Regions from separate parts of the Rhizobium sp. CG4 genome, predicted to be linked through region 2. Evidence: predicted binding sites of a transcription regulator. Region 2 holds the regulator's gene; each other region holds the start of a gene.
The links. The regulator LexA, encoded in region 2, represses DNA repair genes until DNA is damaged. The targets are predictions, from matches to a motif close to TGTTCNNNNTGTGTTCNG.
Positions count from the first base shown of each region.

Region 1: a site for LexA is predicted at 3,803-3,820, ahead of uvrA (excinuclease ABC subunit UvrA). Genes of this name have one in related genera too.
Region 3: a site for LexA is predicted at 1,556-1,573, ahead of HGO37_RS13245 (PA0069 family radical SAM protein). Genes of this name have one in related genera too.
Region 4: a site for LexA is predicted at 5,280-5,297, ahead of recA (recombinase RecA). Genes of this name have one in related genera too.

Region 1 covers NZ_JABAEG010000010.1:35,479-42,853, reverse strand. Annotated here, with positions in the region: gene HGO37_RS22920 (ATP-binding protein) at 1-2,157, shown strand, start outside; gene HGO37_RS22915 (OsmC family protein) at 2,536-3,015, shown strand; gene HGO37_RS22910 (single-stranded DNA-binding protein) at 3,096-3,644, opposite strand; gene uvrA (excinuclease ABC subunit UvrA) at 3,950-6,871, shown strand; gene HGO37_RS22900 (DUF72 domain-containing protein) at 6,883-7,375, shown strand, end outside.
Region 2 covers NZ_JABAEG010000002.1:220,906-228,280, forward strand. Annotated here, with positions in the region: gene HGO37_RS06230 (ATP-binding protein) at 1-804, opposite strand, end outside; gene lexA (transcriptional repressor LexA) at 1,255-1,983, shown strand; gene HGO37_RS06240 (ComEC/Rec2 family competence protein) at 2,088-4,586, opposite strand; gene gltA (citrate synthase) at 4,888-6,177, shown strand; gene amaB (L-piperidine-6-carboxylate dehydrogenase) at 6,914-7,375, opposite strand, start outside.
Region 3 covers NZ_JABAEG010000003.1:639,336-646,710, forward strand. Annotated here, with positions in the region: gene rnhB (ribonuclease HII) at 1-70, opposite strand, end outside; gene HGO37_RS13240 (hypothetical protein) at 86-277, shown strand; gene HGO37_RS13245 (PA0069 family radical SAM protein) at 338-1,495, opposite strand; gene HGO37_RS13250 (glycosyltransferase family protein) at 1,803-2,330, shown strand; gene moaB (molybdenum cofactor biosynthesis protein B) at 2,345-2,881, opposite strand; gene HGO37_RS13260 (4-(cytidine 5'-diphospho)-2-C-methyl-D-erythritol kinase) at 2,878-3,789, opposite strand; gene HGO37_RS13265 (tetratricopeptide repeat protein) at 3,798-5,621, opposite strand; gene HGO37_RS13270 (polyprenyl synthetase family protein) at 5,806-6,822, opposite strand; gene HGO37_RS13275 (putative signal transducing protein) at 6,931-7,161, shown strand; gene HGO37_RS13280 (tRNA1(Val) (adenine(37)-N6)-methyltransferase) at 7,170-7,375, shown strand, end outside.
Region 4 covers NZ_JABAEG010000001.1:136,460-143,834, reverse strand. Annotated here, with positions in the region: gene HGO37_RS00705 (ABC transporter substrate-binding protein) at 21-794, opposite strand; gene HGO37_RS00700 (OmpA family protein) at 1,094-3,202, shown strand; gene HGO37_RS00695 (pseudouridine-5'-phosphate glycosidase) at 3,279-4,205, opposite strand; gene HGO37_RS00690 (carbohydrate kinase family protein) at 4,236-5,177, opposite strand; gene recA (recombinase RecA) at 5,424-6,512, shown strand; gene alaS (alanine--tRNA ligase) at 6,721-7,375, shown strand, end outside.

The DNA.
Region 1 (7,375 bases), on a different contig from region 2:
GTCCCGATGTGGACACCTAACAGGGAACTCAAGGGTCTTCTGGCTTGGGGCGCTAGTGACGGGTCTCCGATGAAACCAAGAGACTTGCCGGAACTAGCCAACACGGATTTTCCGTATCCCGAGGCGATCTGGCTAGACCACAAGCACGTGGAAGGACCTCCAAGCAAAGATGTACAGCCCGTCGTCGAAGTTATCCCCGGCGAAGAATGGAGCGATTATCGCCCATCGCGACCTGTAGACTTCGTGGGTCGAGAGGGACTGATCTACGAGATACGGGATTTCTTTGATCGCATCCGGAAAGGTAAGACCTCGTCGAGGCTTTTCGGCATCAAGGGGCAGTCTGGTTGGGGAAAGAGCAGCCTCGCGCTGAAGCTTGCCGACGAACTACGGAAGGATAAGATTTTTATTCTCCCGGTCGATTGCCGAGCTGCGAAGACTTCGTACTACGCCGATCTGGCAATGTTGCGGGCATTGCAGGCCGCCGAGCAGTATATATCGCCCGGGCCGCTGTTCCGCAGCACTCCGAAGATCGAGACGAACCCGTTCAACGATCCGGCAGTGCAGGAACTTCTGGCGCAGGCCCAGTCGCAGAACGCGGTAGTCTGCCTGATCTTCGATCAGTTCGAGGAAATCATCCATCGCTCCGAGCTCAGCGCGGCATTCAGCCGTATGCGGGACTTGGCACTGGCAGCGGATGAAGCGCGAGCGCCTTTCGCTATCGGCTTTTCCTGGAAAACGGATGGTACCGTCGGCTCCGATTATCCCGGATATCACCTGTGGCACTCGCTGTCGGATCGTCGAAAGGATTTCGTGGTCGACAGGTTCGCACGTGAGGATGCGGATGGCTTTATCGTACTTGCACAACGCGAGTCGAAGCAGGCCCTGAAATACAACATTTCGAAGTTCATCGTCGAAAACTACGCGGGCTACCCGTGGCTCCTAAAAAAGTTGGTGCGCCATTATATCGAAGATGCCAAGGCCGGCCGTGATCCGGGACCGTTGGGATCGCTCCCGAGCCTTGAGACGCTCTTCAACAACGATCTCCAGGAACTGTCGCAGGCCCAGACCCGGGCTATCCGTTTCATTGCCCAGAACTCTCCTGTCGAATACGGAGCTACGGCGGACAAGTACGGTGCTGACAACGTCGCGTCGCTTGTGAACCAGCGGCTCGTCATCAATACAGGTGGCAAGCTAAACCTCTACTGGGACATTTTCCGGGACTACATTCTCTATAACGAGGTGCCTCAGCTTCCGAACACATACATCCCGACGATCTCGGTCCGTCGAATTAGGGGCATTCTTAAAACTGTGCTCGGAGCGGACCGGCTCGACTACGAGCACTTCGCTGCAAGCTTGAATCTCAGTCTCACGACGACCGACAACGCCGTCCGCGACCTGGTCAACATGGGTATCGTCAAATCGAACCGTCTGGAGCAATATTTCGAAAGAGCTTTTGAGAACTCGGCGGCGGCGACGGCCAAGATCATCGAATTCCTGCTGAGCAATTGCATCTTCATCAAGGCCCGAGAGCTCATTGCCGCGCAGGGAGGGGCAACCTTCGCGGAAATCTGCACGGCGTCCGCACCGGAGTACGCCTTCCTTTCCATCGATGAGCAGACGTTGCAGCAGTACAATCGCCGTATCCTGGCGTATTGCTGGCACTTCGGTCTCCTGTCGAAAAACGGGATGCATTTCGTTCTCGGCGTCCCCGTTTTCGACATCATGGAATCCGCCGAGCGAGTGGCGAACATCAGCGAAGTCGATATTTTCCGGGCGGCTGCACCGCCGGAGCGCGTGATCGAACTTGTTGATCAGGTCAGGGGCGGTGTCTGCAAAACCAAGAAGGAAGCGGAGAGCCAAGGTCTTCGCAACGCGGTCTTCGCTGCAAGCACCCTTGGACTGATCGTTCAGCAGAATGGCGAGATAAGCATCGCAGATCATGTGAAGGACGACATGCCGACGTCAATGCTTGTGCGGCAGGCCCTCGTGCAAATCGAGCCCTTTAAAAGCAGTCTGGCCGAAATAGAATATCCCGGCCTTCCAGCCAGCGAGCTCGGCGCCATCATTGCCGATCTCTACGGCCTGAACTGGTCTACGGGGTCGTGCGAGCGTCACGGCTCGGCAATCAAGCGCTGGACGTCCTGGATGGCTCAGTAAGGGATTAGTCGCAATCTAGTAGTACACGTGCGGAGCGCGTGACGTCCTACCGCCCGCACGGGTAGTATCCGAGCCCCGGCCAGTTTCTTGAACTCCGGTAGTACGTCGAAGAGATCGGCCACGTGGCCGTTGTTTGTGCCTGGGTCGGTACCTGTGTGCTAGACGGAACCGCCAAACCATACGGCGACGGCACTTCGGCCATATGGGTGCCAATGGGCGTTTCCTGAGAGTTTTCACACCGATTTATCCTTGTCACTGCAAGGTGCCACAATCCCATAAGTCACCGACCACGCTAGGCACACTACTTGTCAGCAGCATTTGCATGGCCTTTTTCAATGTGTATACATGTATACGAATTTGAAGAAAAAGGATCGCCCCATGGCACATGACTATACATCCACCATCATCTGGACCGGCAATCGCGGCAATGGCACCAGCAGTTATCGCGCCTATGACCGCACCTGGGATGTGGCTGTGCCTGGCAAGGCGGTCATTCATTGTTCCAATGATCCGTTGCTGGGTGGCGACCCCACCAAGATGAACCCGGAAGACCTGCTGCTTTCGGCATTATCGGCCTGCCACATGTTGTGGTACCTGCACTACGCCTCCGAGGCCAAAGTGGTGGTGACGGCCTATGAGGACAGCCCTGTTGGCACTGGTGAAGTGGAAAAAAGCGGTGCCGGGCGTTTTACTGCAGCCATTTTGCGGCCCCGCATTACCGTGCTTGATGGTACCGATATCGAGGTCGCGACTGCCATTCACCACCGCATTCACGAGGTGTGTTTCATCGCCCGATCGGTGAATTTTCCGGTGACCTGCGAGCCGACATTTGAGTTTGTGGCCAAGCCTGAAAGCTGAGGTTGCACAGGCTGTTCAGGCAATAAAAAAGCCCGGAAGCGTTTGCTGGCCGGGCTTTTTTATAGGGATTAATTGGTCGATCAGAACGGGATATCGTCGTCCATGTCGTTGGAGAAGCCGCCCGCAGGCTGGCCGCCGCGTGCACCACCACCGCCGCCGCTGCGTGCTGGCTGCTGGTCGTAACCACCGCCATAACCGCCACCGGAGGAGCCGCCGCCGTAATCATTGCCGCCGCCGCCAAAGTCGCCGCCACGGCTGCCGCCGCCACCGCCTTCACCGCGACCATCCAGCATGGTCAGCGTGGAGCCGAAGCCCTGCAGCACTACTTCAGTGGAGTAACGGTCATTGCCCGTCTGGTCCTGCCACTTGCGGGTCTGCAGCGCGCCTTCGATGTAGAGCTTGGCGCCCTTCTTGACGTATTGTTCAATAACCTTGCAAAGACCTTCGTTGAATACGACAACCGTGTGCCATTCGGTCTTTTCTTTGCGCTCGCCGCTGTTGCGGTCACGCCAGGTTTCGGAGGTGGCAATACGAAGATTGGCAATTGGGCGTCCGTCCTGGGTGCGGCGAATTTCCGGGTCCGCCCCAACATTACCGATCAAAATTACCTTGTTTACACTGCCTGCCATCTCGTTATCCTTGCTCCGTGCATTTTGCCCGGAAAACTTTCTTTTCTAAAACTGGTGAGATCATAGACCATAGAGGTGGCCAATGGGCACCTTTACCGCCACACAATCCACAAGGAATGTTTGCATACAATTCACCGGGATTGCTTTCACGTCAAGTTTGTTCTTTCTTTGTTCCAATAAATCTCTATTATCCAGCGGAACAGAATCGAAAAGCAGCTATTCCATACGATTAAACTCGACACCGGGCTTGGCCGCACTACATAAGTGCCCGACCCTGCCCGCCAACATATATTCCGAGCCTTGTCATGAGCGAATTGAAGACGATTTCCATCCGTGGTGCACGAGAACATAACCTGAAAGGGATTGATCTCGACCTGCCGCGCAACAAGCTGATCGTGATGACGGGACTGTCCGGCTCCGGAAAATCATCGCTGGCATTCGACACCATCTATGCCGAGGGGCAGCGCCGCTACGTGGAAAGCCTGTCGGCCTATGCGCGCCAGTTTCTGGAAATGATGCAGAAACCGGATGTCGACCAGATCGAGGGTCTGTCGCCGGCCATTTCCATCGAGCAGAAAACCACCTCGCGCAACCCGCGCTCGACGGTGGGCACCGTAACTGAAATCTACGACTATATGCGCCTGCTGTTTGCGCGTGTGGGCGTGCCCTATTCGCCGGCCACCGGCCTGCCGATTGAAAGCCAGACGGTGAGCCAGATGGTGGACCGTATTCTGGCGTTTGAGGAAGGCACCCGTCTTTATATTCTGGCGCCAATCGTGCGCGGCCGTAAAGGCGAATATAAAAAGGAAATGGCCGAGCTGCAGAAAAAGGGTTTTCAGCGCGTCAAGGTCGATGGCCAGTTCTATGAAATTGCCGACGTGCCGGCGCTGGACAAGAAATACAAACACGACATTGACGTGGTGGTGGATCGTGCGGTGGTGCGCGCCGATATGGCAAGCCGTCTGGCAGACAGCCTTGAGACATGTCTGCGGCTGGCCGATGGTTTGGCGATTGCCGAATTTGCCGACAAGCCGCTGCCAGCTGAGGAAACATCGGCCGGTGGTTCTGCCAACAAATCCCTGAACGAGACCCATGAGCGGGTGCTGTTTTCGGAAAAATTTGCCTGCCCTGTCTCCGGTTTTACCATTCCGGAAATCGAGCCGCGGCTGTTTTCCTTCAACAACCCGTTTGGTGCCTGCCCAACCTGCGACGGCCTTGGTTCGCAGCAGAAGGTGGATGAAAACCTGATCGTGCCGGAACCAAACCGCACGCTCAAAGACGGCGCGATTGCCCCTTGGGCAAAATCGACCTCACCTTATTATAACCAGACGCTGGAAGCGCTGGGCAAAGCCTTCGGTTTCAAGCTGTCCAGCCGCTGGTCGGACCTGTCGTCGGCGGCCAAGGGCGCCATTTTGCAGGGCACCGAAGACAAGATCGAATTCCAGTATGAAGATGGCGCACGCTCCTACAAGACCGTGAAGAATTTCGAAGGCATCGTGCCGAACCTCGAGCGCCGCTGGAAGGAAACCGACAGCGCATGGGCGCGTGAGGATATCGAGCGTTACATGTCGGCTGCGCCCTGCCCGGCCTGCGCCGGTTACCGCCTGAAGCCGGAAGCGCTGGCGGTGAAAATCAACAAGCTGCATATTGGCGAAGTCACGCAGATGTCGATCCGCACGGCGCGCGACTGGTTTGACGTTCTGCCTGAGACGCTGAGCGCCAAGCAGAATGAAATTGCCGTGCGCATTCTCAAGGAAATCCGCGAACGTCTGCGCTTCCTCAATGATGTGGGCTTGGATTACCTCAGCCTTTCGCGCAATTCCGGCACGCTATCGGGAGGTGAAAGCCAGCGTATTCGCCTGGCCTCGCAGATCGGTTCGGGCCTGACGGGTGTGCTTTACGTGCTGGATGAGCCATCGATTGGTCTGCACCAGCGCGACAATGCCCGCCTGCTGGACACGTTGCAGCACCTGCGCGACATCGGCAACACGGTGATTGTGGTGGAGCATGATGAAGATGCCATCATGACCGCTGATTATGTGGTCGATATTGGCCCGGCCGCCGGTATTCACGGTGGTGAGGTCATTGCCCAGGGCAGCCCTGAAGCCGTGATGAACAATCCCAATTCACTGACCGGTAAATATCTGTCTGGCGAAATGGGCGTGCCGGTGCCGGCGGAACGCCGCAAGCCGAAAAAGGGCAAGGAAATCAAGGTGGTTGGCGCACGCGGCAACAACCTGAAAAACGTCACGGCCTCCGTGCCGCTTGGCGTGTTTACCGCGGTCACCGGTGTGTCTGGCGGTGGCAAGTCCACCTTCCTGATCGAGACGTTGTACAAGTCTGCGGCACGCCGCGTGATGGGTGCGCGCGAAATTCCGGCCGAACATGACCGTATCGATGGCCTGGAATTCATCGACAAGGTGATCGATATCGACCAGTCGCCGATTGGCCGCACACCACGCTCCAACCCGGCCACCTATACCGGTGCGTTTACGCCGATCCGTGACTGGTTTGCCGGTCTGCCGGAGGCCAAGGCGCGCGGTTACCAGCCGGGCCGTTTTTCGTTCAACGTCAAGGGTGGTCGCTGCGAGGCCTGCCAGGGCGACGGCGTCATCAAGATTGAAATGCACTTCCTGCCCGACGTTTATGTGACCTGCGACGTCTGCCACGGCAAACGTTATAACCGCGAAACGCTCGATGTGACCTTCAAGGGCAAGTCGATTGCCGACGTGCTGGACATGACGGTTGAGGAAGGTGTCGAGTTCTTCTCGGCGGTTCCGGCGGTGCGTGACAAGCTGCAGTCGCTGTTTGATGTGGGCCTTGGTTACATCAAGGTCGGCCAGCAGGCCAACACGCTGTCTGGCGGTGAAGCGCAGCGCGTGAAACTGGCCAAGGAGCTGTCGAAACGCTCCACCGGCCGCACGCTTTATATTCTCGACGAGCCGACCACCGGCCTGCACTTCCACGACGTCGCCAAGCTGCTGGAAATGCTGCATGAGCTGGTCAATCAGGGCAACTCCGTGGTGGTTATCGAGCACAATCTCGAGGTCATCAAAACCGCTGACTGGGTGATCGACATCGGCCCTGAGGGCGGTACCGGAGGCGGTGAAGTGGTTGCAACCGGCACGCCGGAAACCATTGTCAAGGAAGAGCGCTCCTATACCGGCCACTTCCTGAAGGAGCTTCTGGAACGCAGACCGGGCAAAACCCGGGTGGCGGCAGAATAAGGGGAATTGTCATGACGGCTTCATCTGGCACGATCAGAACCGGCATTGGTGGCTGGACCTTCGACCCGTGGGAAGGCACTTTTTATCCGGAAAAACTGGCCAAGAAACGGCAGCTGGAACATGCCAGCCGCCAGTTGAGCGCCATTGAGGTCAATGGCACCTATTATGGCAGCCAGAAGCCGGCAACCTTTGCCAAATGGGCCTCGGAAGTGCCTGACGGTTTTGTGTTTTCGCTGAAAGCCAGCCGTTATGTCACCAACCGCAAGGTGCTGGCGGAAGCCGGTGACTCCATGGAAAAGTTCCTGACGCAGGGTCTGACCGAGCTTGGTGACCATCTTGGTCCAATCCTGTGGCAGTTTGCGCCAACCAAGAAGTTCGAGCCGGATGATTTTGCGGCGTTTCTGGCACTGCTGCCGCAAAAGCAGGACGGACTTACTTTGCAGCACGTGGTGGAAGTGCGCAACGAAACCTTCATGGTGCCGGAGTTCATTGAGCTCCTGGCCA
Region 2 (7,375 bases):
GGGCAGCGGCATCAGCTTGGGCGATGACGACCGAGCCGAGGTTTCCACAGCACCAATCACGATAGGCAGTGGGCGGCGCGACAGAGCCGGGCCAAGCGCCACGAAATTACCACGCTGCAAATCGCGGAACATTTCCGCCTGACGGCGGTCCATGCCGAGCAGGTCGGCTGCGCGTGCCATGTCGATATCAAGGAAAGTACGGCCCATCAGGAAGTTGGAGGCTTCCGCCGCCACGTTCTTGGCAAGTTTTGCCAGACGCTGCGTGGCGATAACGCCGGCCAGACCGCGCTTACGACCACGACACATCAGGTTGGTCATGGCGCCAAGCGATGCCTTGCGGGCATCTTCGGTTACTTCACCAGCCACGGACGGCGCAAACATCTGCGCTTCGTCGACCACCACCAACACCGGGTACCAGTATTCACGGTCGGCATCGAACATGCCGTTGAGGAATGCAGCTGCGGCCCGCATCTGCTGTTCGACATCAAGACCTTCAAGCGTCAGGACGCAGGATACGCGGTGTTGGCGAATACGGTTGGCAATACCGGCCAACTCACCCTCTGTGCGCTCGCCATCTACAACGATATGACCGAACTTGTCAGCCAGCGTCACGAAGTCCCCTTCAGGGTCAATAATGACCTGCTGAACCCAGGGGGCGGATTGTTCCAGAAGCCTGCGCAGCAGATGCGACTTTCCGGAACCGGAATTGCCTTGCACCAGCAGACGCGTGGCGAGCAATTCCTCAATGTCGAGTTTGGCAGCCTGCCCACCCGATAGCGTTCCCATGTCGATGCCGACCTGCAATGCCCTAAAACCTTATACTGTCAAAATTGATGTTGAATGCCGACTCCGAACGAGCAGCGAACCCTCCCCATAACAGAGATTTCAACGCAATGCTTCCTCGTGAAGGTAAAAATGCACAGGGAATATGCGCTGCCAACCCAATCTGGTGGAGAGAATCAAACGAACCGAATCACAGCGCCTTACGATATCAGATTGATAATCATGCCGGTTGGTCGGCTAACGGGCGGTGTTGCGAGCCTCAGCTTTCTGACGGATCGTTTTGTGATGAATTGACGTGAAATCGTTTAAAAAACAGCGTGATAGGCAGCGATTACACGTCTTGGCTGTTTTGAAAGAAAATTCACCGGGGCGGCGATTACGAAATATTAAAGCCTTGCGGAACACATATGGAACATATAGTGTATGTTCTGCATTTGTTTCGATTTTCATCAACGGTTGGGGTGCGACTTCATGCTCACACGCAAACAGCAGGAACTGCTTCTTTTCATTCACGAAAGAATGAAGGAATCCGGTGTTCCTCCCTCATTTGATGAGATGAAGGATGCGCTTGATCTCGCGTCCAAATCCGGCATTCACCGGTTGATCACAGCGCTTGAAGAACGTGGCTTCATTCGCCGCCTGCCAAACCGGGCACGCGCACTGGAAGTCATCAAACTTCCTGAAGCCTATTCGCCAAGCCTCAAACCACAGCGTGGCTTCTCACCAAGTGTGATCGAAGGCAGCCTTGGCAAACCAAAACCGGTTGTCGCCCCTGCTCCGACCCCCGCCCCTGTCAGCGCCAATGATGGCGGCAGCTCGGTATCGGTGCCGATGATGGGACGGATCGCGGCCGGTGTCCCGATCTCCGCCATCCAGAACAACACACATGATGTGTCCGTGCCGGCTGACATGCTGGGTTCTGGTGAACATTACGCACTGGAAGTGCGCGGTGACTCGATGATCGATGCCGGCATCTTTGACGGCGACACGGTCATCATCCGCAACGCCAAGACCGCCAACCCCGGTGATATCATCGTGGCGCTGGTCGATGATGAAGAAGCGACCTTGAAGCGTTTTCGTCGCAAGGGTGCATCGATTGCGCTTGAGGCGGCAAACCCGGCCTATGAAACCCGTATTTTTGGACCTGACCGCGTCAAGATCCAGGGCAAGCTGGTTGGCCTGATCCGCAGATACCACTAAGCGGTCATCAGCAGACCCATATCACTGCCAGGTGACGCGCCAGCGCGTCATCGCTACTGTCGCCGGAAAACACCCGACACAACTGGCCTTCAACTCACTTTAGCCTAGCGACGGTCCAGCAGTTGCGAGACATGTTCTGGCACTTCCGTTTCAAATGTCCTGCTGCGCCAGTTATAATAACGATGCATGGTCCATGGACGGTAGGAACCATAAATGGCAGCCGTCATCCTCTCGATCGGCAAATGCTGGTTTGCGGCGGTTGTTGCCTCAGTTGAAAATGTGATCTCCAGCGAACCGGTGCGCCGCAATGTCTGGGCACTGAGTAAAAAGGCGCCGGAGCGGCAGGTTTCAAATGATGTGGGACGCGTGGTGATAACCACAGAACCGATGTCGCAAGCGAGACCAAGATATCTGTTATCCAGCACGGAAATCACCACCTGCCCCTTCGCTGATCTGGCGATGCACCAGCTGTCGCGGCGGCAGGTAAAGGCATCGGTTGCATTTGTAACGGCGGCAGACATCACCTGCCTTTCAGCCTGAATGATGTGTTCGTCCAGCATCGGCCGTCGTGATCGTGGTGGCGCGGCATCAGTATTGCCAGTCGTTTTGTCATTGGCATCGTCAGGCGATGGTTCTGGGGCTGGCAGTTCCGGCAGCATGTTTGGCCGAATATATTTGTCAGGTAAGAACAAAGCCCGCGCCCATTGGTCATAGATAAAGCCGGATGGGCGTTGGCTGGTGCTGGCAACCTGATCCTTGCCAACCAGTGCCATCAGTTTCCCGTCCTCAAAAACCACCAGATCGGGATTGTCCTGTTGCCGTGACAGCACAAACAACCCAAGGACTGCCAGCAGGAACACAGCACTTACCCAGGCAAGTCGGGTGCGAAACAGTGTCAGCACCAATAGGCCAAGCGTTCCGGCGCCCAGAAACCATTGATGCTGTCGTCCGACCCCGGCATCGCCTCCCCATGAGGCGACATAGGTGGCAATATCAATTGTCATCGCCATGCCGTAACCCATGACGGTCAGAAACGGACCATCCAGCCCAAAGGGCATCAGTAACATGGCGATCAAGGCAAAGGGCATGACGATGAAAGACATCACCGGCATGGCGGCGAGATTTGCCGCCAGTCCATAGGTGGTGACACGGTGAAAATGCTCCATCGAATAGATGGCCGTGGATACCCCACCAATCAGCGAGGTCACGACAATACCGGCGCAGAAGCTGCCAAGGATGGAAGCACCCTTGAGGGCGATCGGCATATTACTTGGCCGGAAGGTTGCGCTGTCTTGTGCGGCGCGCCGCCGTGTCCAGAAACCATACGCGGCGACCAGCGCAATGGTTGCGGCAAAGGACATCTGGAAACTTGGCCCCATGACCTCTGACGGCGAAACGCAGATAATAATGATGGCGGAAATGGCAACATTTCTGAGGCTGATCGAGGGACGGTCAAACAGCACGGCGATCAGCATGATCGACATCATCAGCCAAGCCCGTTCGGCCGACACTGCAAATCCTGAAATCAGGTAGTAGGCGAGCGTCATGACAAGGGCGGCAAAGGCAGCGATCTTCTTGACCGGCCGCCTCTCGGCAAAACCCGGAAAACAGCTGAGTGCCGTGCGCAAGCCAACGAAGAATATGCCCGATGCCAGCGCCATGTTGAGGCCCGAAATGGCAACGATATGGGCAAGGCCGGACACACGCAGTGCTTCCATGGTGGTTTCTGATATCGCCCGCCGTTCATCGGTTATGATCGAGGCGGCAAAAGCGCCGGCGTCGCCGCCGATCGTGCTGCGGATGCGCTCGGCAATGGCGCTGCGCAATTGATAAAGTCCTGTATCAGTCACGCTGAGCCAGTGGCCGCGTTCCGCAATGCGGCGTTTGATCGCCTCACTCACCGCAGGCTGTGGCGCTCCATAAAAGAAACCGGTTGCACCTATGCCATTAAAATAGCCGGAAAAGGCAAAGTCATTCAGACCAGGCAAGGCCGGTCCTGAGGGTGGAGACAGGCGTGCGCGGCCGGTAACGCCCTGCCCGATTTCTATCGGTTGATGGCGACTTCTTGATAGTGCCGTGATCTTCTGCGGCGGGCGCGACAGTAGAGGGTTTTCAGTTCCGGTGACCGATATGATGTAGCGCCAGTAACCGCGCGCATCCACCTCGCGTCGCTCGACAACACCTGACACGACTGTGGTGACCGGCGTATCAATAATGACGGTATCCTGCCGCCAAGTTTGCAATTGCGCCAGCAGCATGCCTGCCAGACACAGCGCAACAAGGTTAAGCAATCCTGCCAGTTTTGCCGCGCGGTACCGCAGGGTGACCGCAAGTGTGCCGGCTAAACAAAAGCCGCCAGCAAGCAGGTAGGGTGACGGTGTCTGAAGGCTTGAAAACCAGATGATGGCACCGACTGCCAGAAAAACCGGAATACAAAGAAAGCCGTGGCCATAAGCCTTTTCGATGTCCAACATGCGCGACAGCGACGATATCCGGCCGGATAAATTCCCTGCCGTTGCAGACTGTTCATAAACCTCTGCTACCCCGCCCTGATACCGTTGCAGAGCAAAGGAATCACCCTCACCGGGGAGATCCAGTCTCAACGGTTCCTGCTGTCGCAATTCTTGCGATGGTCTTACAGTCAAACCCGCAGCTCCCCCGCCGGACAGGGGGTAATTTGCAACCGGCACAACAACAATGCAACCACTTATATTTTAAGGAAGCATTGACCTAATATGAAACAGTGAAACGCCAAAAGCCTAGTTTTTGGCACAAGTTGATACCGCAACGCACAATTTGCCTTTTGGATAGCTTGGCATATGGCGCAGGATCAGATAGCTATCCTGAACGCTTAACGCCTAGATGCCTCACGGCATCCAAAACGCATGTTCTCGGAGGATTATGATGACGGAAAAAAGCGCTTCTATTACGCTCGGCGACAAGACAGTAGAACTTCCCATTCGAGAGGGAGCGATAGGCCCAGACGTCATCGACATCGCTGCTTTGTACAAGCACACCGGCAATTTCACCTATGATCCCGGCTTCACATCGACTGCATCTTGCGAATCCAAGATCACCTATATCGATGGTGACGAAGGCGTCCTTCTGCACCGTGGTTACCCGATCGAGCAGCTTGCCGAAAAGGGCGATTTCCTTGAAACCTGCTACCTGCTTCTGTACGGCGACCTGCCAACAGCAGAACAGAAAAAGGATTTCGACAACCGCGTAACGCGCCACACCATGGTGCATGAACAGATGACGAAGTTCTTCAGCGGTTACCGTCGTGACGCACATCCGATGGCCGTGATGGTTGGCACCGTTGGTGCCCTGTCTGCCTTCTACCACGACTCGACCGACATTACCGATCCGCACCAGCGCATGGTCGCAAGCCTTCGCATGATCGCCAAGATGCCGACAATCGCGGCAATGGCTTACAAGTATCACGTTGGCCAGCCATTTGTTTACCCGAAGAACGACCTCGACTACGCGTCGAACTTCCTCAACATGTGCTTTGCCGTTCCATGCGAAGAGTACAAGGTGAACCCGGTTCTGGCCCGCGCCATGGACCGTATCTTCATCCTGCATGCTGACCATGAGCAGAACGCTTCGACCTCGACTGTTCGCTTGGCTGGTTCTTCCGGTGCAAACCCGTTCGCCTGTATTGCAGCTGGTATTGCCTGCCTTTGGGGCCCTGCCCATGGCGGCGCCAACGAAGCAGCGCTCAACATGCTCAACGAAATCGGCTCTGTTGACCGTATTCCTGAGTATATTGCCCGCGCCAAGGACAAGAACGATCCGTTCCGCCTGATGGGCTTTGGTCACCGCGTGTACAAGAACTACGACCCGCGCGCCAAGATCATGCAGAAGACCATGTATGAAGTGCTCGAAGCAACGGGCAACGGCGACGACCCAATCATGCAGGTTGCTCTTGAGCTTGAAAAGATCGCCCTTTCCGATCCGTACTTCGTTGAAAAGAAGCTGTACCCGAACGTCGACTTCTACTCCGGCATCACGCTGAAGGCTCTCGGCTTCCCCACAACCATGTTCACGGTTCTGTTTGCTCTGGCACGTACCGTTGGCTGGATTGCCCAGTGGAACGAAATGATCGAAGATCCGCAGCAGCGTATCGGCCGTCCGCGCCAGCTCTACACCGGTGCACCACAGCGCGATTACGTACCAGTCTCCAAGCGTTGATTGGTTAGTGAATGACACAAAACACCGGCGCTCTCGCCGGTGTTTTTTTATGCGCGTGATTCCGGTGGCATCATGTGGTGTGACGACACTCGCTGACAGACAGTACCTCGCCTACTTATTCCCGTGCTTGTCACGGGAATAATGAGGAGAGCTTGTTGAGATGTTGGAGCCAGACAATGAGCGTGGCGCAAGCAAATAACCCCTCACCTGAAAAATCTATGACTTAGCGTTGCTAAGGCCATGATTTTTCTTCCTCTCCCACAAGGGTAGAGGTAGGGGCGCAAGTGGCACGCCACCCACCCCTCTTTTCTGTACTTGTTACAGAAATCCAGTCGGCGCGCGTCTGCGCGGCCGGGGAAACTTATATCAGCCCAAAGACTTGGGCTGGGACTGGATCCCTGTGACAGGCACAGGGAAGAGGGAGATTGTGGTGACCGTTTTCGCGTAACAGCCAGCGATAGTCTTAGCGGCTGACATTTCCCTGGCGTCATCCTCGCCATTGTGGCGAGGATCTAACCACGCCGCATCAGTTTCGCTCAATGATAGGTGATTGGATCCTCGGGACAGGCCCTGACATGACGGAAGAGTGCGGGACACCGATAGCCCCAATCGACCGTTTGTGCGCTCCACAAACGAGCCAGCACAAAACAAAAGGCCGAAGCATCACGCCCCGGCCTTTTCACATTTAATCACCACGACCGAGCGGCATGTCGCCGCCCTGCCCTTTGCGGCTCTATTATTCGATATCGAAGGACACGCCCTGCGCCAGTGGCAAGGCCTTGGAGTAGTTGATGGTGTTGGTTGCGCGGCGCATATAGGCCTTCCACGCATCCGAACCGGACTCACGGCCGCCACCGGTTTCCTTTTCGCCACCAAAGGCGCCACCGATTTCTGCACCTGACGTGCCGATATTGACGTTGGCAATACCGCAATCCGAACCATCGGCCGACAGGAAGCGTTCCGATTCCTGCAAGTCACGGGTGAAGATCGACGACGACAGGCCAGCGGAAACAGCATTGTGATCATCGATCACGGCGTCAAAATCGCTGTACTTCATCACGTAGAGAATAGGTGCGAAGGTTTCTTCCAGAACTGGGCCGTCCTGCTTTGGCATTTCCACCAGAGCAGGCTTGACGTAATAGCCGTCAGCGGCGCCCGTATCGACACGTTCACCACCAAGAACCGTACCACCGTGGTT
Region 3 (7,375 bases), on a different contig from region 2:
TGCTGAAATCCGGTCCAGTCAGCTGGAAATCAAAAAGAGCAGGAGAGTCGGGAGGCATACGCTTTTTCATGCGGCGGAAACTCGCATGCCAACCCGATCTCCTGCAAGCCCCGGTGCGATGATAATTGCAGCAAGTACCCGAGCGGCGGCAACGGTGGTTCTGCTGGCGGCCCCTGTCGTCATGACAGATGCGGCGGGATCATCACAAAGCGGTCCGGGGATCGGTTCGCGGCAGGGACGACGCGAACGATATCTTTCAAACACATTCAACCTTTGATCTGGCAGAGACCCAGGATGTCCTTAAGTCGCTGAAGACTGTGCTGAGGTGGAACGCGGTTCAGAGAAGCGAAAGCTGCACGCCGGCACCTCCCGGAGGAACGAACAGGTCATCGCGCAAATGCATGCCACGCCGCACCATGCCAAGGCGTTTGGTGGCCATCTCGAACCGTCTGCCGATCTGCCAGGCGTAGGGACCGGCACCCTTCATGCGCTTACCAAATTCAGCGTCATAATCTTTGCCATCACGCATCGAGCGAATAAGCGACATGACGTGGCGGTAACGGTCAGGATAATTGCGCAGAAGCCAATCGCGAAACAGTGGGCTGACTTCGAGAGGCAGCCGCAGCAGCACATAACTGGCTTCAGTGGCACCGGCAGCTTTAGCCGAATCGAGAATCCGTTCGATCTCGTGATCATTCAGTGCGGGAATGACCGGGGCGACCATGACGGATGTCGGAATGCCTGCCTCGGTCAGTGCCTTGATGGCTTCAAGCCGCTTTTCAGGCGTCGAGGCACGCGGCTCCATCGAGCGCGCCAGCTTCTTGTCCAGCGTCGTCACGGACAAGGCAACCTTGGCCAGACCCTTCTTTGCCAATGGAGCGAGAATATCGATATCGCGTGTTACCAGAGCCGACTTTGTCACGATAGCAACCGGATGCTCCGCCTCTGCCAGAACTTCGAGAATCTGTCGCATGATGCGCCATTCTCTCTCGATGGGCTGGTAGGGGTCCGTGTTTGTGCCAATGGCCAGTGTGCGTGGTTTGTAACCGGGTTTCGCCAACTCGCGCTCCAGCAGTTTCGCTGCATCGGGTTTGGCAAAAAGCCGTGCTTCAAAATCGATACCGGCTGACAGCCCCATATAGCTGTGCGTCGGACGGGCAAAACAATAGATGCAGCCATGTTCGCAACCACGGTACGGATTGATGGAGCGATCGAAGGGAATGTCGGGCGATTCATTGCGTGTGATGATGGAACGTGGCTTTTCAACCTGCACCTCGGTTTTGAAGGCAGGCAGGTCTTCCAGTGTCTGCCAGCCATCATCAAAGGCTTCGCGCTGTTCTGTCTCAAAGCGACCGGACGGGTTAAGCCCGGCACCACGCCCCCGGCGACGATCAATTTCGATACGCAGGCCGGATGCATTTGCAAGTGCGTTGGCAATATCTGCCGTATGAGCAGGCGCGAATGCGCTTTGCCCCGAAAGCATATGGTTTGTCATCTGGTTGCTCCGTGCGAAAACGACTCTTCGCTTCGATGATTAAATTCCTAAAACATTCATGAGAACATTACAAGAACAAAATGCGCAAACAGATTGTGGCAATTTATGATCTGATACGATAATGCTAGGTTGCATAGGACATCAGGGGTTTGGACTGCGGCATGAGGGAAGATCGTTCGGTTTCAGAAGCAAGACCACGGATGGAAATGATGTCCATCAAGGTTTTGCAAAACAGAACGGACCGACTTTCACAGGGCTTAAGTGCTTCGATACGACCTTCCACAATCGCTGGCGATTGGGACCACCCATGCTGACAGTGATCATGGAATGCCGGGATCAAGAACCTGAGTTGGCTCACACCTTGTCCACGCTGGTATCAGGTGCGGTCGAAGGACTGGTAAGCGACGTTGTCATCTTGGATCATGGTTCGCGTGATGGCTCATCGCATGTTGCCGATGCAGCCGGTTGCCGCTTTCATGCCGAGTGGGACATCAATGATATCGTGCAATCGGCACGCGGCGAATGGCTGTTGCTGCTGGAACCGGGAGCGCGTCCGCAAACCGGTTGGATTGAAGACATTCAGGAATACGTGGCGCTGAACAGGGTGCCCGCCAAATTCACGCCGTCGCGCAATTACCGGCGGCCATTTCTTCGACGCCTTTTTCAGAAACCGCAACCGCTGGAATATGGGCTGCTTTTGCCGAAGAAGCAGGCGGTCAGCCTGGCCAAATCCAGCATGGCGCTTGCGCATTTCACCAAAGGCCAGAAGCTGCGCCGTCTGAGTGCGGAGATCATCCCTTCATGGGTGGTGACGGAAGCGCGGAAAGGCCGCTAACGGCCCCTGCAAAATTACCCGCGTTTCAGATGTTCATCCAGCCGCGGCATGATTTCCACGAAGTTGCAGGGCATGTGACGGTAATCGAGTTGTGCTTTTAATATGCCGTCCCACGCATCCTTGCAGGCACCGGGAGAGCCAGGCAGCACGAAAATATAGGTGGCATTGGCCACACCACCAGTCGCCCGAGACTGGATGGTCGATGTTCCGATCTTGTCGTAGGAAATGCGATGAAACACTTCTGAAAAACCGTCCATGCGTTTTTCAAACAGGGGCTCGAGAGCCTCCGGTGTCACGTCACGTCCGGTAAAACCTGTGCCACCGGTGGTAATCACCACATCGACACCCTCTGACAGGGTCCAGTCACGCACCGTGTTGAAAATCGCCTCGCGATCATCGGCGACGATGGCGCGGTCCGCCAGCCTGTGACCGGCCTCGGTTATTCTCGCAACCAGCGTGTCACCTGACTTGTCATTGTCCGGCGTGCGCGTATCGGAAACTGTCAAAACAGCAATATTGACCGGGATAAACGGGCGGGACGTGTCGCTCATGGCTGCGCTTCCTGTTTTGTCATGGTTGCCTTGAAGTACCAGTCCGGTCGTTGTGCTGCCAGTGATGCCTCAACCTGTTGTGCCGTCTCGAAAGAAGGGAATATCCCGAAACAGGTGGCTCCGGAGCCGGACATCCGCACCAGCGTGGCACCATGCTGTTTCAACAGGTCTGACACATCCTGGATGACCGGCAGGGCTGAAATCGCAGGCGCCTCGAGATCATTGCGCAAATTATGGATGAAAGCCTGCCAATCGTCTTTGTTCTGCGGCAAGAATTTTGGCACGGGCGGATTGTTCTTCGTCTGCAGCCTGCGGAAAATCTCCGGTGTTGAGACACCTGTCAAAGGGTTTGCCAGCACCATGGCAAATGCCGGTAGCTGCGGCAGCAGGGTCAGCTCTTCACCAATGCCACGCGCCATCAGGGGCATTCCGGCGAGACACATAGGTACATCTGCACCAAGCGACAGGGCAATCGTGTCAAGTGTTTCAGTGGGGATGGAGCAGCGCCAGAACCGCAGAAGCCCACGCAGCGCAGCTGCAGCATCAGCCGAACCGCCACCGATGCCCGACGCAATTGGCAGGTTCTTTTCCAGATGAATGGCCACGGCCGGTGCTTGCTGCCCAGTGGCGATCACCGCTTGACGCAAAAGATCACGTGCACGCAACACCAGATTATCGGTCAAACCGCCATTGGTGGCGAGTACAGCGGAAAAGGGGCCGAAGATTGAAAATCGATCTGCATCGTCGGCTGCAAAGGATAGCCGGTCACCAGTATCAGCGAATGTGACCAGCGTTTCCAGCAGATGATAGCCATCTGCCCGTTGCCCCACCACGTGCAGGGCAAGGTTGATTTTGGCCGGAGCGGTTTCGTAAAACTCCGCCGCTCCGGAAAAAGGCTGAACTGGCATGCGGTTGATCAGGATTTCTTGTCAGGTACAGGAGCAACCGGTTCTTCCGGTTTCACATCCTTTTTGGCCGTATTTTCGGCATCCTTTTCCAGCGGCGGCAGGCCGTTGGCGATCTTTTCCTTGACCTTTGCCTTATCGACGTCATCGCTGTCGCCAATCAGTGCGCGGTTCCACTGGTAAACGGCTTCAACTTTGCGGCCAACACGCCAGTAAACATCACCAAGGTGATCGTTGATGGTCGGGTCGCCAGCGCGCAGCTCAATGGCGCGCTCCAGTTCGACCACAGCTTCATCAAACTGGCCAAGACGGTAATGAGCCCAGCCAAGCGAATCGACGATGTAACCGTCATTCGGGCGCAACTCGACCGCGCGACGGATCATGTCCATCGCGTCATCAAGGTTGAGGTTTTTATCGACCCAGGAATAACCGAGGTAGTTGAGAACCTGCGGCTGCTCAGGGTTAAGTTCCAGAGCCTTCTTGAAGTTCGGCTCGGCCTGATCCCATTCCTTCAGGCGCTCATAGGCAATGCCGCGCTGAAAATAGACGGCCCAGTCCCCCCGTTTTGCCACTGGTCCGAGGATTTCAACGGCTTTGTCGTAGTTCTCAGCCATTGCCTTGTAGTCTTTGGCATCGGAGAGAACGCTGCCATAGGCGAGGTAACTGCGAATATCCTTCGGGTCAGATGCCAGCAGCGACTTCAGATGTTCGCGGGCTTCATCGACCTTACCCGTCTGCGCAAGAGTAAGACCAAGCTGCAACTCCGAAATGCGGTGCATCGGCGATGTCGCAGGCACTTTCGAATAAAATTCGATAGCGCGTTCCGGCTGCTTGAGGTTCTCCGCAAGGCCACCCAGCAGGATCAGCGTATCGGCACTTTTCGAATCCAGTTCATGGGCAATCTGCAGGTAGAGCGTAACAATCTCTTCCGCGCCTTCGCGGTTCAACGCGCCGGCAATGGAAAACAGAACCGCAGAAGCACCTTCCGTCGCAGTGGTGACCTGCTGTTCCGGCTTTTCACCCTTTTCGATACTTTCGCGCAGGGCCTTCAGCGGCGCATAGTTGTTGGCAAAATCATCGCCAACCGAAATGGCATCCAGTGCCTTTTGTTTGTTGCCGGCTTTTGCTTCCAGGCGGGCAAGAGCCATCACGGCGCGCATATAGGTGTCGCTGGCGGTGGCGCCGCCTTCGCGGTCGGTGATCGCGGCGTTCAGTCGGCTGCGTGCAACTTCAACATTACCTGCTACCAGCGCCATGGCGCCTGCATGGTAGTTTTTGAAAATCGCGTACCAGCCGGGACCCTTCATGCCATCGATCATGGCAAGGGCTTCCTTGCTTTTGCCCGCACCGGCATTCGCCCAGGCGATCAGCAGCGTATTGACCATTTTGTCGAGGTCGTTCGGGCCGGTATATTTCAGCAGCTTTTCAGCCGACGTGAATTCCTTTTTGCGCATCGCATCAAGGGCGCGAACGATGGTGGTCACCCGCTCGACGGACGAATCGTTCTTGAGGCTTTCTGCGATTTTTGCACCTGCATCGAAATTGCCGTTCAGCAATTGTGCAATCATCAAACGCTGACGGATTTCCGAATTGGCCGGATCGAAGTCAAGAGCCTTGGTGTAAAGTGTAATTGCCGTGTCGTAATCCTGATCGACGTCAGCGGTGCGGGCCGCCAGAAACGCACCGGAAAATGAGTTGACGCTGGCCGGATCGAAGGTTTCGGCTTTTTCCGCAGGTTTCGTTTCAGCGCTGGCCGTTCCCGGTACCGCCCCCAAGGTGAGAGAGGCGACAAAAGCCACGCCACAGAGAAAACGAAATGCTGGTTTGCGCCGCATGTGGAAACCCTTGATTGGTGCCGAAGCACTGAAAATACAACTTTCCATTCTTCGTCACAACAGAATGGCTTTTTTGGAGCAGGCCCGCAACCAAATCGATTTTTGGTTGCGGGCTGCCAGAGAAATGACGTTCCGAGAAAAGGCACCTCGGTGGTTCAAAACCACACCGGGTAGTTTTTCCGGTTCAGTTCACGCGCTCGATGCAGAAGTCGATGACTTCCATCAGCGCAGACTTCCAGGGTGTTTCAGGCAACGGTGCGAGCGCATCGCGTGCAATCGTGCCGTAGTGGACGGCGCGGGTGATCGTATCGGAAAGGCCGTTATATTTGCCGATCAGGCCGAGGGCTTTTTCGAGGTTCTCGTTGGAGCTTTCGCCATTTTCAATGGCGTTTTTCCAGAATTGTCGCTCTTCCGGGCTGCCACGACGGTAGGACAGGATGACCGGAAGTGTGATCTTGCCCTCACGGAAATCGTCACCGACGTTTTTGCCAAGGTCGGCAGCCTTGCCACCGTAATCGAGAACGTCATCGACCAGCTGGAAGGCCAGGCCGAGGTTCATGCCGTAGGACTTCAGTGCATTGCGCTCAGCCTTGGTGGTCTTGGCCACAATAGGACCAACTTCGGCGGCGGCTGCAAACAACGCTGCAGTTTTGGCGCGTATAACCGAGAGGTAATCGTCCTCAGTCGTTTCCATGTTCTTGGCAACGGAAAGCTGCAGCACTTCGCCTTCGGCGATAACAGAAGCGGCGGTAGACAGAACATCCAAAGCATCGAGAGAGCCCACTTCCACCATCATGCGGAAGGCCTGACCAAGCAGGAAGTCGCCAACCAGAACGCTGGCCTGGTTGCCCCATATGGTGCGCGCCGTGGACTTGCCGCGGCGCAGGTCGCTTTCGTCTACAACGTCATCATGCAGCAGGGTAGCCGTATGCATGAACTCGACGCTTGTTGCCAGCTTGATGTGATGATCGCCCGTATAACCAAACATCGCTGCAGAGGCGAGGGTAAGCATGGGACGCAGACGTTTGCCGCCGGAGGAAATCAGATGATTGGCAACCTCCGGGATCATCTGCACATCCGAACCGGCCTTGGAAAGAATAAGCTGGTTTACCCGTTCCATGTCTGCTTTTGTCAGCTCGACGAGCGGTTTTACGGATGCATGTTTGTTTTTGCTCTCTTCAAGCGGTATGACGATGCCCAACGGCCCGGACTCCTGTTCATAATTTCGATTGGACAATAGAAAGGGGCGCTTTGCGCGGCAAGGGGCGAATTGCCACTGGGCATTCAAAATTATGGGATTATCGTTGATATGCTGGAAATAATCCGGACAAACGATGCGGTTCTTCTGTCCTTCGTGGAAACACTTTTGAGTGAAGCGGGGATTCATTGCATGATAGCAGACCAATCCATGAGCATATTGGAAGGGTCACTAGGGCTTCTGCCTCGGCGTTTTCTTGTCGAGGAAGGACGTGCAGAAGAGGCGCGTACCATCCTGCGTGATGCGGGGCTGGGTGCTGAATTGCGTGACGAAAAGGCCTGAGGCAAGCGATGTCTGAGGTCGATGTGGACACAATCGATGCTTTTCATCGCGGACGGTTTCTGGTGGTGCAGCCCAAGGGGCGTGGCCACCGTTCCGGCATGGATGCTATGTTGCTTGCCTCGCTGGTCGCGGATGAGCGGCCGTGCAGAGTGGCGGATCTCGGTGCCGGTGCGGGTGCCGCTGGCATGGCCGTGGCTTCGCGGTTGCCAAAAGC
Region 4 (7,375 bases), on a different contig from region 2:
TTTCAACAGATCAGCACTGATTATTCGCCGTAAACGTCGAAATCGAAGTACTTGTCGTTGATTTCCTTGTATTTGCCGTTCGCACGGATGGCGGCGATAGCGCCAGACAGCTTGTCAGCAAGTGCAGTGTCGCCCTTGCGCACAGCAATACCGGCACCATTACCATTGATTTCAGGATCGACCTTCAGTGGTGTCAGGATCTTGCAGCAAGCGCCAGCGTCAGACTTGACCCATTCCGACAGAACGACGATGTCGTCGATAACGCCATCAATACGGCCGTTGGTGATGTCGAGCTTGTATTCGTCAGCGGTTGGGTAGAGCTTGAGGTCAGAATCAGCCAGATGCTTTTCGGCGTAGTTGGCATGGGTTGTGGAACCCTGCGCGCCGAGGCTCTTGCCCTTGAGGTCTTCAAGCGTCTTGATTGGCGAATCCTTCGGAACCGCAATGGCCGGCGGTGTGTTGTAGTACTTCTTGGAGAAGTCGACCTTTTCCAAACGCTCAGGTGTAATCGACATGGACGCGACGATTGCATCGAACTTCTTGGCCTGCAGGGCCGGAATAATGCCATCCCAGTCGTTGGTTACGAAGGTGCATTCGGTTTTCATCTCTTCGCAGAGCGCCTTGGCGATATCGATATCAAAACCGGTCAGCGTGCCGTCCGCTTCAAGGTTGTTGAAGGGAGGGTAAGCGCCTTCCGTGCCGATAACGAGCTTGTCTTGCGCAAGGGCTGCGCCGGAAAACAAAGATACTGCCGCGATGGAAGCGGCGGCAAGAAGACGGGTAGAAATACGCATTGCGATCCTCTCTTTTGGTTTTCACTGGCGGGCTGTTGTTTTTTTCCGTGCCAGTGTCTGTTGCGTGGGGTCATTGCACCTCGCTGGCCGGATACTCATACCGTTGCAAATAAAATGCAACCTCAATTCCGCGATCTGTCAAACAGCTTCGGCATGGTTGTTGTCCGTTCATTCTGCGTACAGGCTTCTCCGTTCATGATTGGAACAATGTCATGATTGGCGCGTTGCGCTGACCGGGCACAAAAAAGCCCTGAATGACGCAGATGACAACGAAGCATTCAGGCACATGAGGAAACACGATGCTGAATAAAACCATGTTGAGGGCCGGGGTTGTTCTTCCCCTTATGTCCATTGTCATGACGGCTCAACCAGCCGGCGCCATGACATTGAGGCCCACCGTTTCTTTCCAAGCTGAGAGCCGGGATGTTATTCGCGTACAGGTCAGCGTTGAAGGCGCGCGCCAGCAATTGCAGGCAGCGCAGCAGGCACTGGCTGATGTACAGGCAAGCGGTGGTGACACTTCTGCCGCACAGGCGGCCGTAGGGGCCGCGCAGGCTGAGCTTGATGCAGCGCTTGCCGCGCAGAACGCAGCGCCACCACCAGCACCGGAACCCGCACCACCAGCGGCCGAGCCTGCGCCGGAGCCAGCACCACCCGCCGCTGAGGCACCACCTCCGCCACCAGCACCAGAACCTGCGCCGCCTGCGGCTGAGCCAGAACCGGCACCAGAGGCTGCTCCTCCTGCCGCCGAACAGGCACCTGAGCCGAAGCGCCGACCAAAACGTGAGCCAGCCGCCGAAGCACCGGCACCTGAACCGAAGGAAGCTCCAGTACCGCAGGAATCACCAGCGCCTGAGAAAGCTCCGGTGCCGGAGCAGCAGGCAGACCCACAGCCGGGCCGCCAGCCGGGTGATGACCAGTCCAAGCAGCGCCCACGCCCGAACCGTGAAAAACCTGCTCCACGTCCCGCCGCTGAAGAGCCGGCTCCTGTGCCAACACCGGCACCTGCACCAGATGCTGCGGCACCTGCGCCGGACGCTGATGCACCTGCACCCACCCCGGCACCAGCCCCAGACGCGCCGCCAGCCCCTGACGCACCGCCACCACCACAGGACGGTGCTGCAAGTGGCCAGGCCCCAGCCGGTGAAGCCGTGCCGGATCAGGTTGCTACTCCGCAGGAAGAAGCTCCTTCCATGACCAAGGAACAACTGGACCAGGCCAAGGCCATTGCTGCGGACCCGTCCAAGACCGATGAAACGGTTATTCTGCCGGTCGACAAGGGTGCTGCCGTTCTCGACAGCGACAAGGAAGCGGAACGTTCTGGCGACAGAAAGTCTCGTGACGAACGTCGCAAGGAGCGTGAGCAGGCCGGTGAAGTGAAGGTTCCGACCTCGGACGCCGAAGCACAGGCTATGCGGCCCGATGGCAAGGCACCACCGCCACCGGTCAAGATGGAAGCTGCAACGGCCCAGCAGGGTGAGCGCATTGCCCGTCCACCACGTTTTGAACGTCCGGAAGGCGTGCGTGAGTGGCAGCCACGCGATGGTGGCCGTCGTAACAACAATGAAGATGGCGCCCGTATCATCCTGCAGCTAGGTGACCGCATCATCGTGCGTGGCGACGATACCAGCCGCTTCATACGTGAAGGTGAAGAGCCGTATTACGAGCGTCTGCCAGGTGGCCGTATCCGCGAAACTGTGGAGCGTAACGACGGCACGCAGGTTGTGACGATCCGTAACCGTTACGGCGACATCATCCAGCGTTCGCGCATCGATAATCGTGGCCGTGAATATGTGCTCTTCTACGCACCGGAACTGATGGAGCGTCCTGACCGCGAATATGCTTATCGCGATCCGGGCCTTGACCTTCCACCGATGCGCCTGCGCATTCCGGTTCAGGACTACATCATCGACACGACAAGCGATCCGGACCGTGACTATTACGCGTTCCTCGAACAGCCGCCGGTCGAACCTGTCGAGCGTGTCTACTCGCTGGACGAGGTGAAGTACTCTGCGCGTATTCGTGACAAGGTACGTCGTATCGACCTCGATACGGTGACCTTTGCAACGGGCAGTGCCGATATTCCGATGAACCAGGCACGCACACTTCGCAAGGTGGCAGACGCGATCAACAAGACGCTGGACCAGAACCCGGCCGAAACCTTCCTCATTGAAGGTCATACGGACGCTGTCGGTTCTGACGAAAGCAACCTGATCCTGTCGGACCGTCGCGCTGAATCGGTCGCCAATATCCTGACCGACGTTTACGGCATTCCGCCGGAAAACCTGGCAACGCAGGGCTATGGCGAACGTTACCTGAAGGTACGCACACTTTCTGCAGAACAGCAGAACCGCCGTGTGACCATCCGCCGTGTCACGCCGCTGGTTCGTCCGGTCGCACAGAACTGATAATGTTCTGATGACAATAAAAAGCCCGGCTCCGAAAGGAACCGGGCTTTTTTTCATGCCTGAAATGTCGAACAAATCAGCCGTTGAGGGCAACCGCGATTTCAGCGGCCAGGCGTGCATTGTTGCGCACCAGGGCAATGTTGGTCTTGAGGCTGCGGCCGCTGGTCAGACGGAAGATGTTGTCCAGCAGGTAAGGCGTTACGGCCTTGCCGGTGATTTCCTCACGCTCTGCATTGGCAATGGCGCGGCTGATGTAGATTTCCATCTCTTCGCGCGGAATTTCATCTTCTTCCGGAACCGGGTTGGCAATCAGCATGCCGCCGTCGATGCCGAGCTGTTCGCGGGTCGTCTGGAAGTTGGCAATCGCGGCCGGGCTGTTCAGTGTCAGCGGGCTTTGCAGGCCGGACGAACGCGACCAGAAGGCCGGGAATTCAGTGGCTTCATAGGTCACGACAGGAACGCCGCCGGTTTCCAGAACTTCCAGCGTCTTTGGAATGTCGAGAATGGCCTTGGCGCCAGCGCAAATGACGATCACGCCGGTTTTGGCAAGTTCGGTCAGGTCGGCAGAGATGTCGAAGCTTTCTTCGGCGCCGCGGTGTACGCCACCAATGCCACCGGTTGCGAAGACCTTGATGCCAGCGCGTGCGGCGGCAATCATGGTGGCGGCAACGGTGGTCGCACCGGTGCGGCGCTCGGCAATCGCAAAGGCGATATCGGCGCGCGAAACTTTCATGGCACCAGTGGTCTGGGCGAGGGTTTCCAGCTGGGTCTTTTCAAGACCGATATGCAGAACGCCATCGATAACAGCGATGGTGGCCGGTACGGCACCTTCCTGGCGGATCAGTTCTTCCACGCCCTGCGCCATTTCAATGTTGCCAGGGTAAGGCATGCCATGGGTGATGATGGTCGATTCAAGGGCAACGATTGGTGCGCCGCGCTGTTTGGCAGCAGCAACTTCGTCGGAATAGACAATCGGAAGGAGAGGGGAGATTGGCTTTGTCATCGGGTATTTCCAATTTCTGTTATCAATGTCTCATGACAGGGTTTGTGCTTCGGGCACAAGACGTAACATCAGGTCAATGTTGTCTTGTGACATTTCATGCGATGTGGCGAAGGGTGAAAGGACCGTAATGGCTGCCGCTGCTGTGCCCCAACGCAGGCTTTCGCCTATGTTCTGGCCCTGAAGATGGCCTGCCAGAAAACCGGATGCAAGGGCATCACCAGCCCCTGTGACATCACGTACCTCTTTCAGGACTGGTGGCTGCAGCGATGCAGTGTTTTCGCCGACAAAGGCAATCACTTCATTGGAGCCGCGCGTTACCACGCCACCCCTCACACCGGCTGCGCGCAGCTGGGCTGGCCAGTCGGCGGATTTTTCCGGGCTGTGGGCGGTAATGGTGCGGGCTTCGGCCTCGTTCATGAAGAGAATGTCGATATTCTCAAGCGCGCCTTGCAACTTGACGACCTTGGCTGGCGAAATCGCAATGGCAGCCAGAAGCTTGCCCTGTTCCTTCGCCGCTTTGCCGAGTGCCGCAAGTGTATCCTTCGGCAGATTGGCGTCGCACAGAATGGCGTCGGTTGCCTCAATTGCATCCCTGACAGCCCGCACGCGCAGGCGGCGGGGCGAAAACAGGTCATAGAGGTCCATGTCGGCCAGCGCGATGATCAGATTGCCGTCGCGCTCAAGGATCGCGGTGTAGCTGGGTGTCTTGCGGTCCAGAAAGACAAAAGGCGTGTCTTCGACATCAGCTTCAATGGCCGCTGCCGCGACTGCTTCGCCGGTGGCATCGCCGCCGCGCGGCGAGATGATGCGAACGTCAAAACCGAGGCGGGAAAGGTTGCGGGCAGCATTAAAGCCGCCACCGCCTGCCTCTTCCATCCAACGTCCGGGGTTACTGGCAGCCGGTGAGGTTTCACCTGTTATCAGACCTCGGCGATCTATGTGGGCACCACCGAGTACGAGTATTTTTTTCATCGTCCGTTCCCGTATTCCACCGGTCTGATGCAGGGGTGCGATTCGACCCTTTTGCGGTTTGACCTGTGGTTTTTCATCTTTTTTGCCGTGGCTTCCACGAAGAAAAACAAAAATAGAACAAACCACTTATCCATTATTGTTTTCAATATGATGATCTGCTCTTGTCGAATGAGAACAAACAAGGTACAAAATCTTCACGGAACGCTTCATTGCCTGTGGGGCTTCAATAACCTAAAGGTGGATCAGATGGCACAAAATTCTTTGCGTCTTGTAGAGGATAAATCGGTGGATAAAAGCAAGGCACTGGAAGCGGCGCTCTCCCAGATCGAACGTTCGTTCGGCAAGGGATCGATCATGAAGCTCGGCTCCAATGAAAACGTCGTTGAAATTGAAACGGTTTCGACGGGATCTCTTAGTTTGGATATTGCCCTTGGGATTGGTGGACTTCCCAAAGGTCGTATCATTGAAATTTACGGCCCTGAAAGCTCGGGTAAGACAACGCTTGCGCTGCAGACAATTGCAGAAGCCCAGAAAAAGGGTGGCATTTGCGCCTTCGTGGATGCGGAACACGCGCTTGATCCGGTCTATGCCCGCAAGCTTGGCGTCGATCTGCAGAACCTGCTGATTTCCCAGCCTGATACAGGTGAGCAGGCACTTGAAATTACCGATACGCTTGTTCGCTCCGGCGCGGTGGATGTTCTGGTTATCGACTCCGTTGCGGCCCTGACGCCGCGTGCGGAAATTGAAGGTGAAATGGGCGACAGCCTGCCGGGTCTTCAGGCTCGTCTGATGAGCCAGGCGCTGCGCAAGCTGACCGCATCGATCTCCCGTTCAAACTGCATGGTTATCTTCATCAACCAGATCCGTATGAAGATCGGTGTGATGTTCGGTTCGCCGGAAACGACAACCGGTGGTAACGCGCTGAAGTTCTACGCCTCCGTTCGTCTCGACATTCGCCGTATCGGCGCCGTCAAGGAGCGTGAAGAGGTTGTTGGCAACCAGACACGCGTCAAGGTCGTCAAGAACAAGATGGCACCTCCGTTCAAGCAGGTCGAATTCGATATCATGTACGGCGAAGGCGTTTCCAAGACCGGTGAGTTGGTCGATCTGGGCGTCAAGGCTGGCATCGTTGAGAAGTCGGGTGCCTGGTTCTCCTATAACAGCCAGCGACTGGGGCAGGGGCGTGAAAACGCCAAAACCTTCCTGCGTGAAAACCCGGCGCTTGCCAATGAAATTGAGCTGTCACTCCGCCAGAATGCCGGTCTGATTGCAGACCGCTTCCTGCAGAATGGTGGTCCGGAAGGTTCTGAAGACGGCGACGGTCCTGACGCCTGATCGAACGGGTCGCTGTCTCTCATTTGAAACGGCGCTGTATGAATTGAAACAAAAGGCCGCGTGACACCGTTCATGCGGCCTTTTTTGTGCCATGGTTGCGGCCCGAATGGCTGGACAGGGCCAGACGTGAACGATAAAAGCCAGTGGTTTTGATGGTTAGCCGTATTGCAAACGGCAATGAAGGACTCAGTATGAGCGGTGTGTGGGCATGAGCGGCGTAAATGAAATCCGGTCGACCTTTCTCGACTACTTCAAGAAAAATGGTCATGAAATCGTAGCCTCCAGCCCTCTGGTGCCGCGCAATGACCCGACCCTCATGTTTACCAATGCGGGCATGGTTCAGTTCAAGAACGTGTTCACCGGTCTGGAAAGCCGTCCTTACTCCACGGCTGCATCGTCGCAGAAATGCGTACGAGCCGGCGGCAAGCACAACGATCTCGACAATGTCGGTTACACCGCCCGTCACCACACATTCTTCGAAATGCTGGGTAACTTCTCTTTTGGTGACTACTTCAAGGAAGAGGCGATCACGCACGCCTGGAACCTGATCACCAAGGAATACGGCATCGACAAGAACCGTCTTCTGGTAACTGTCTACCACACTGACGACGAAGCCTTTAACCTGTGGAAGAAGATTGCCGGTTTCTCGGATGATCGCATCATCCGTATTCCAACCAGCGACAACTTCTGGGCCATGGGTGACACCGGTCCTTGCGGTCCATGTTCGGAAATTTTCTACGACCACGGCGATCATATCTGGGGTGGCCCTCCAGGCTCTGCCGATGAAGATGGTGACCGTTTCATCGAGATTTGGAACCTCGTCTTCATGCAGTATGAGCAGGTGACGAAGGAAGAGCGCATCA